Regions from separate parts of the Serinicoccus marinus DSM 15273 genome, predicted to be linked through region 1. Evidence: predicted binding sites of a transcription regulator. Region 1 holds the regulator's gene; the other holds the start of a gene.

Region 1 (3,849 bases):
GAAGACACCGGTGCCGCCGATCTCGCGCAGGCTGCGCGCCGAGGTGTCTCCCTCCGTGGTCACCAGCACGAGCTCCACCTCGTGCCCCGCGGCACGCAGCCGGTCGGCCACCCAGGTGGACTGGCTGGTGGCGAGAGCGCTGCGCCGGGTGCCCAGCCGCAGCGGCCGGGTCGGCGTCAGGGACGGGGTGTCAGCCATCCGCCCGATCCCCCTCCCCGCGCTGCTCGGCAGCCTTCTCGACCACGCCGAGCGGCGGGCTGGACAGGGCCGCGACCTCACGGCTGTCCAGGTCGAAGAGCTCACGCAGGGCGTGGGCGTAGTCGGCCGGGACCTCCTCGACGCCGGAGTGGAGCTGCTTGACGCGTGTCGTGGGCGTGTGCAGCAACTTGTCCACGACCCGCTGGACGGTCTGGCGCACCTCGGCGCGCTCGTCGTCCGGCAGGTGCGGCAGACGCTGGTCCAGCCGCGTCATCTCCGCGTCGACCACGCGGCCCGCGGAGGTGCGCAGGGCAGCCAGCGTGGGGCCGAGCCGCGCGGCGTGCCGCTCGGTGAGGTAGGTCGCGACCTCGGTCGCGACCAGGCCCCGGACCGCCGTGACGGCGGCCGGCTCGGTCGCGGACCCGGCGTCGCCCGCCCCCGCCAGGCCCGCGGCCTGGTGCAGATCGGCGAGACCCCAGAGGTGGACCCCGCGCAACCGGGACACGGCCGGGTCGACGTCGCGCGGGAGCGCGAGGTCGACCAGCGCGAGCGGCGACCCGGCCCGTCCGGCCTCGCTGCGGGCACGCGCGAGGCCGGGACCGTCCAGGACGTGCCCGACAGCACCGGTGCAGGTGAGGACGAGATCGGCGCAGCCCACGGCAGCGGCCAGGTCGGACCAGGGCAGGCTCCGGGCACCGTGGGTCGAGGCCAGCCGGTCGGCACGGTCGCGAGTCCGGTTCACGACGGTGAGGTCGTGCACCCCGTGCCGCGCGAGGGTCGCGACGGCGAGGCCGGACATGGCCCCTGCCCCCACGACGACCGTGCGTGCCTCGGTGAGGTCGGGCAGGACCGACGCGGCCTGGTCCAGACCGAGGCCGACCAGCGAGCGGGAGACCTCGTCGATGCCCGTCTCGGCGTGCGCCCGCTTGCCCACCCGCAGCGCCTGCTGCACGAGCGGGTTGAGCGACGGACCCAGGTGCCCGTGCCGTTGCGCCAGGGCGAGGGCCTCGCGCAGCTGCCCCAGGACCTGGCTCTCGCCGACGGCCAGGGAGTCCAGCCCGCAGGCGAGCTCGAAGAGGTGGGCCACGGCGCGGTCGTCGTAGTGGACGAAGAGGTGGTCGGTGAGCTGGTCGCGGGTGAGCCCGGTCAACCCTCCCAGCGCGGCCCCGATCTCCTCGAGCGCCCCGTGGAAGGTCCCTGCCTCCACGACCACCTCGAGCCGGTTGCAGGTGGAGAGCACCAGCGCCTCGTGGACGTGGTCGCCCGCCCGCAGGCCGGTGGCCAGCTGCCGGGAGCCGTCGGTGTCGAGGACGGCCTGCTCGAGCAGGTCGATCGGTGCGGTGCGGTGGGACAGACCCACGACGAGGACGCTCACGAGACCCCCTCCACCGGTGTGCCGGACACGGCGACCTCCCGCTGGTGCTGGTGGAAGGTGAGGATCTGCAGCTCGGTAGCCAGGTCGACCCGACGCACGTCGACGTCGGGCGGCACCTGGAGCACGACCGGGGCGAAGCTGAGGATCGAGTGCACGCCGAGCTCGACGAGCACGTCGGCCACCTCCTGGGCCGCCTCGGGCGGCGTCGTGATGACCCCCACCGACACCGGCGCGGCGGTGCGCAGCTGGGCGAGCGGCTGCACGGGCATACCCTCCACGTGGCTGCCCACGACGTCGGGGTCGTTGTCGGCGAGCGCGACGACGTGGAAGCCACGGGTCGCCAGACCCTCGTAGCTCGCGAGGGCACGGCCGAGGTTGCCCATCCCCACGATGACGACGGGCCAGTCCTGGCTCAGCCCGAGCTCGGCGGAGACCTGCTCGACCAGTCGGGAGACGTCGTAGCCCACCCCTCTGACGCCGTAGGAGCCGAGGTGGGAGAGATCCTTGCGCACCTGGGCCGAGCGCACGCCCGCGAGCGCGGCGATCTCCTCGCTGGAGATGGAGGTATGCCCCTGCTCGGCGACCGTGGTGAGGGCCTGGAGGTAGCCCGGCAGCCGCCCGACCGTGGCGTCCGGCACCCCGCGCCGGTTCGACTCGGCCATCACGGCGGCACCGGCTCCTCTCTGGATGGGTGGCGCCGGGGACGGGAGGGGCTTATATCAGACCCTCACCGAGCGGTCGGCGCGGACCCTTCAACTGTAGGCTCGCACCCCTGGTTCCACCAAAACGGCGCCGAGGTCCGGGCTCAGCGCCCCGACCCGCGCCGACGCCCACGGGACAGCGCGAGCCGTAGCTCGCCGGGCTCGATCCGCCAGCGTGCGACCGGCTCGCCGTCCACGATCAGGACAGGCACCTCGGTGCTCCACCGGTCGTGCTCCTGCTGGTCCATGTCCCCCGCGGCACGCTCGGCGTCGATGTCCCGGACCCGGACCTCGTCGACCTGCTCCCGGGCCACCGCGAGCATCTGGTCGCACAGGTGGCAGCCAGGCCGGGAGAGCATCTCGACGCGGGGCTCGGCGCCCGGGGCGCGCTCCCGTCTCCACCACGGCATACCTGGTCCTTCCCTCGCCACGCTCAGCGTCGTCTCCGGGGACGACGACGGCGCCCTCCCTGTCGCGGGACGGGCGCCGTGGTCGGATCGTCATCGGCCGGTGGCCGACGACCTCACTTCTTGTTGCGACGCTGGTGACGCGTCTTGCGCAGCAGCTTGCGGTGCTTCTTCTTGGCCATCCGCTTGCGGCGCTTCTTGATCACTGAGCCCATGGGGCCATCCTTCGTCGTCGTCGGTCCTGATGGTGCCTCCGCCGGCCTGCGTCGTGCGGACGCGGGGCGGGGCACGGCCCGGTCAGCCTAGCGCGGCGCAGCGCCGTGCCCCAAAGCGACCCGGTCACGCAGGTCGGCTGCAGGGCCGTCGCCGGGGTCGCCGGCCACGGCGGTCGGACGCGTCAGGCAGTGCCGTGGTAGGAGTCCTCGAGGTAGGCGTGCACCGCCTTCTCGGGCACCCGGAAGGACCGTCCGACCCGCACCGCGGGCAGCTCGCCCGAGTGCACCAGCCGATACACGGTCATCTTGGACACGCGCATGACGGCAGCCACCTCGGCCACGGTCATGAACGTCATCTCGGCGAGCTGGCGCTCATCTGCCATCGGACGCATCCCGTCTCTTGAACTTCTGTGCAGGCAGCGCGCACGGCTTCCCCTCCGGCAAGCGGCCTGCGTGGTTGTCGGGTTAACACTAGGGGCAGATGTGGTGCTTGCGAAAGTCGTGGGACGAAAAAACTCCAGCGCGACACGCGGGGTGGTGTCAACGGGATGCACGGGCCTGGAGTTGTCCGGCGGGTCCGGAGGGGCGGCCGGAGGGTCTCAGTCGAAGTACGGGTCCAGCCCCCAGCCCGGCAGACTCGCCCGGCGGGTCGCCATGATCGCGGCGTCCACCGGCTCGTCGAGGTCGTGGCCCTCGTCCCAGCGGCCGTAGCGGATCTCCCGCCCCCCACGATCCCCCATGGACCGCGGCGCCGTCACGCCGTACATCTCCTCGACGTGCCGCCGCCACTCCTCCGGCACCGCCGTGGCGGGGTCCACCGGCCGCCCGGTGACCACGCCGATGAGGTGCGTCCACGCCCGTGGCACCACCTCGACCAGCTCATACCCTCCCCCGCCGAGCGCGACCCACCTGCCCTCGGTCAGGTCGTCGGCCAGCTCCCGCACCCACCCGTA
Region 2 (3,849 bases), 1.3 Mb from region 1:
GATCTCGGGCTTGCCGATGAGCGTGGCGAAGCCGCGGCCGAGGGTGTAGTAGCCGCCGAGGGCGTCCTTCATGGCCGCGGTGTAGCTGTGGAGCACGGCCTCCCGCTCCCCCGGCGTGGCCCGGGCCAGCGCCGCGCTGATGACCTCGGCGGCGTGCCGTCCGGCCTCCATCGCCTCGGCGATCCCCTCGCCGTTGAACGGGTTGACCATGCCGCCGGCGTCACCGACGAGCAGCAGCCCCCGGTCGTAGAGCGGCTGCCGGTTGAAGCACATCGGCAGCGCGGCACCCCGGATCGGGGCCTGGCGGGTCTCCTCGGAGAAACCCCAGCCCTCGGGCATCGTCTCCACCCACCGCCGCATGACGTCGCGGTAGTCGAAGGTGCCGAAGGCCTCCGAGGTGTCGAGGATCCCGAGGCCGACGTTGGCGGTGCCGTCGCCCAGCGGGAAGATCCAGCCGTAGCCGGGCATGAGCTCGTCCCGCTCCCCGCGTGCGTCCTTCGTCCACAGCTCCAGCCAGGACTCGAGGTAGGCGTCGTCGTGCCGCGGGGTCTCGTAGTAGGCCCGCACCGCGACCCCCATCGGCCGGTCGTCGCGCTTGGGACGGTCCATCCCGAGCGAGAGCCGGCTGGAGTTGCCGTCGGCGGCCACGACGACCTGGGCCCGGAACTCACGGCGCTCCCCCGTGGCCCGCCCGTCCGGACCCATGACCTTGGCCTGCACGCCGCAGATGTGACCGCGCCCGTCGAGGACCGGCGTCTGGACGTTGATGCCCTCGAGGAGCCGCGCCCCGCGCGCCGCGGCGTGGCGGGCCAGGGTCTCGTCCAGGTCCTGCCGGGTCCGCACCAGCCCGAAGGGCGGGAAGGTCGCGTTGCCAGGCCAGTCGAGCTCCAGGCGCATCCCGCCGCCGATGATCCGCAGACCCCGGGTGCGGTGCCAGCCGTCGGCCTCGTCGATGGGGACGCCGAGGTGGATCAGCTCGCGGACGGCGCGCGGGGTGAGCCCGTCGCCGCAGATCTTGTCGCGCGGGAAGGTGGACTTCTCCAGCAGCAGAACGTCGAGGCCGTGGGACGCGAGGTAGGCGGCGGTGCTCGAGCCTCCCGGCCCGGCGCCGACGACGATGACGTCGGCTGTCTCGACCTGCTCACTCACTGTTGGCGCCTCGCTTGTGACAACGTTCACGAACTCTGCGAAGTCTAGGCTCCTGCCGGCCGCCGGATCGGCGCAGGGACGCCTCAGACCAAATACGTCAGGACGACGCGGGCTAATGGGCGATCAGTCGACGGGGGCGACCGCGTGGTGCAGCGCGACGACACCGGCGCTGAGGTTGCGCCACCGCACCTGCTCCCACCCGGCCGCGCGGACCTGCTGCGCCAGCGCGCGCTGGTCGGGCCAGGCGCGGATCGACTCGGCGAGGTAGACGTAGCTCTCCGGGTTGGAGCTGACGCGGCGGGCCACGCGGGGCAGGGCCCGCATGAGGTAGTTGCGGTAGACCGTGGCGAAGACCGGCAGGACCGGGCGGCTGAACTCGCACACCACCAACCGGCCACCGGGGCGCACCACGCGGCGGAACTCGCGCAGCGCAGCGTCGACGTCCGCGACGTTGCGCAGCCCGAAGCTCATCGTCACCACGTCAAAGGAGTCGTCGGCGAAGGGCAGCCGCATCGCGTCCGCCGCGGTGAACGGCAGGTCGGGCCGCCGGCGGTAGCCCTCGGTGAGCATGCCCAGGGAGAAGTCCGCGGGGACCACCTGGACACCGCGGTCGGCATACGGCTCGCTGGAGGTGCCGGTGCCCGCGGCGATGTCCAGCACGCGCTCGCCCGGGGCCGCGCCGACCGCGCGCACCACGGCACGCCGCCACAGGTGGTCCATGCCTCCGCTGAGCACGGTGTTGGTGAGGTCGTAGCGCCGCGCCACGCCGTCGAACATCCGGGCCACCTCGTGCGGCTGCTTGTCGAGGTCGGCGCGTGTCGGGCTCATGCGGGCCATCCTCCCATCACGTCCTACAGTGGTCGGCTGTGGCTGTGACCCGCACCCTGCCCCGCCTGCGCGCCCGCACCCTCGCGGTCGACGCCCCGGGCGACCTGCTGACCCGCGTGCCCGACGAGGTCGACCCGCGCGACGTCGTGGCCTGGCTGCGCGAGGGCGACGGCCTGGTCGGGTGGGGCCGGGTGGCCGGGGTGAGCGCCACCGGGCCGGACCGGTTCCGCGAGGCCGAGACGTGGTGGACGCAGGTGCGCGCCGCGGCCGTGGTCGAGGACGAGGTCCGGCTGCCCGGCACCGGTCTCGTGACCTTCGGCTCCTTCACCTTCGCCGCCGACTCCCGGGACGAGAGCAGCCTCACGATCCCCCGGGTCGTCATCGGGCGCCGGGACGGCCTGGCCTGGGTCACCCAGGTGGTCGCCGAGGACGAACCGTGGCCGGTCGAGCACCCCGCGGAGCTGCTGGGGCGCGTCAATGAGGACATCGAGGTGGCCGACCCGCTGGTCGAGTCCGACGGCTCCGTGGGCGCCGAGGACTGGCCGGGCGTCGTGGCGGCCGCGGTGCGCCGGATCGACCAGGGTGAGGTCGACAAGGTGGTGCTGGCCCGGGACGTGACGGTGCGGCACCGCGAGGGTCGGGTGGTGCGGGTCGCCCCGGTGCTCGAGCGGCTGGAGAAGCGGTATGCCGCCACCTGGACTTTCGCCGTCTCGGGGCTGGTGGGGGCCACCCCGGAGATGCTGGTCCGGCTGCAGGGCGGCAAGGTCCGCTCGCGGGTCCTGGCCGGCACGATCCGACGGCCGAACGGCATCCCCGCTCCCGACACCGACGTGCCCGGCACCGGCGACCCCGCGCACCCGGTCGACCCTCGGCTGCGGCTCGTCAGCAGCACCAAGGACCTGGACGAGCACGACTACGCCGTGCGGTCGGTGGCCGAGGCCCTGGCGCCCCACTGCAGCGACCTCGTCGTCCCGGAGGCGCCCTACGTGCTGGAGCTGCCGGACGTCTACCACCTCGCCAGCGACCTCATCGGCACCATGCACAGCGAGGCCACCTCGCTGCGGCTGGCCGCGGCGCTGCACCCCTCGGCGGCGGTCTGCGGCACCCCCACCGAGGCGGCGGCGCGGGTGATCGGCGAGCTGGAGGGCATGGACCGCGGCCGGTATGCCGGCCCGGTCGGCTGGATGGACGGCTCCGGCGACGGCGACTGGGGCATCGCGCTGCGCTGCGGCGAGCTGGCCGACGACCGGCACTCGATGCGCATCTTCGCCGGCGGCGGGATCGTCGCGGCCTCCGACCCGGCCGCCGAGCTGGCCGAGACCGAGGTCAAGCTCACCGCGATGCGGCACGCCCTGGGCCTCACCGACGCCTGAGCGGCACCACCGGGGCCGGGATCCAGTAGCGGCGTTTGGGCATGCCGCCGCCGGGCGGGGTGCGCAGGTCCGCGAGGACCCCGCCGCAGCGCTCGATGGCTCGCGCGGAGCCGACGTTGTCGTCGTCGCAGGTCACCAGCACGTCCCCCACGCCGAGGCCGCGCAGCCGCTCGACCGACTGGCGCAGGATCTCGGTGGCGTGGCCGCGGCGGCGGAAGGGCGGGGCGACGGCATACCCCACGTGGCCGCCGACCTCGCGCAGGAAGGGCGTGACCTCGTGCCGGATCGACACCCGACCCACCGGTGTACCCTCGGCCTCGGCCACGAGGAAGTCCGCGCGCACCCGGCCCGGGGGCAGGTCGGACCCGTCGGCCTCGCGCCGCACCTGCGCCAGGATCTCCTCCCAGCTCCCCTGGGCGAGCAGCAGGTCGAAGCCCTCGACGGCGAGCTGCTCGTGCATGCGGCGCAGCGCGGTCTCGTCGGCCGCGGTAGGCGGGCG

The links. The regulator Rex, encoded in region 1, represses fermentation and respiration genes when NADH is low (regulators of the CRP and FNR family bind a similar motif). The targets are predictions, from matches to a motif close to CTTGTGAANNNNTTCACAAG.
Region 2: the regulator Rex is predicted to act here: its motif matches at 1,163-1,182, upstream of FU792_RS12520 (geranylgeranyl reductase family protein).

What each region holds. Positions count from the first base shown of each region.
Region 1 is NZ_CP043808.1:453,874-457,722, reverse strand. Features, by position in the region: gene hemC (hydroxymethylbilane synthase) at 1-198, opposite strand, end outside; gene FU792_RS02285 (glutamyl-tRNA reductase) at 191-1,573, opposite strand; gene FU792_RS02280 (redox-sensing transcriptional repressor Rex) at 1,570-2,235, opposite strand; gene FU792_RS02275 (glutaredoxin family protein) at 2,379-2,684, opposite strand; gene FU792_RS02270 (30S ribosomal protein bS22) at 2,798-2,896, opposite strand; gene FU792_RS02265 (helix-turn-helix domain-containing protein) at 3,079-3,279, opposite strand; gene FU792_RS02260 (acetoin utilization protein AcuC) at 3,496-3,849, opposite strand, start outside.
Region 2 is NZ_CP043808.1:2,617,440-2,621,288, forward strand. Features, by position in the region: gene FU792_RS12520 (geranylgeranyl reductase family protein) at 1-1,149, opposite strand, end outside; gene FU792_RS12525 (demethylmenaquinone methyltransferase) at 1,273-1,977, opposite strand; gene FU792_RS12530 (isochorismate synthase) at 2,016-3,350, shown strand; gene FU792_RS12535 (GNAT family N-acetyltransferase) at 3,337-3,849, opposite strand, start outside.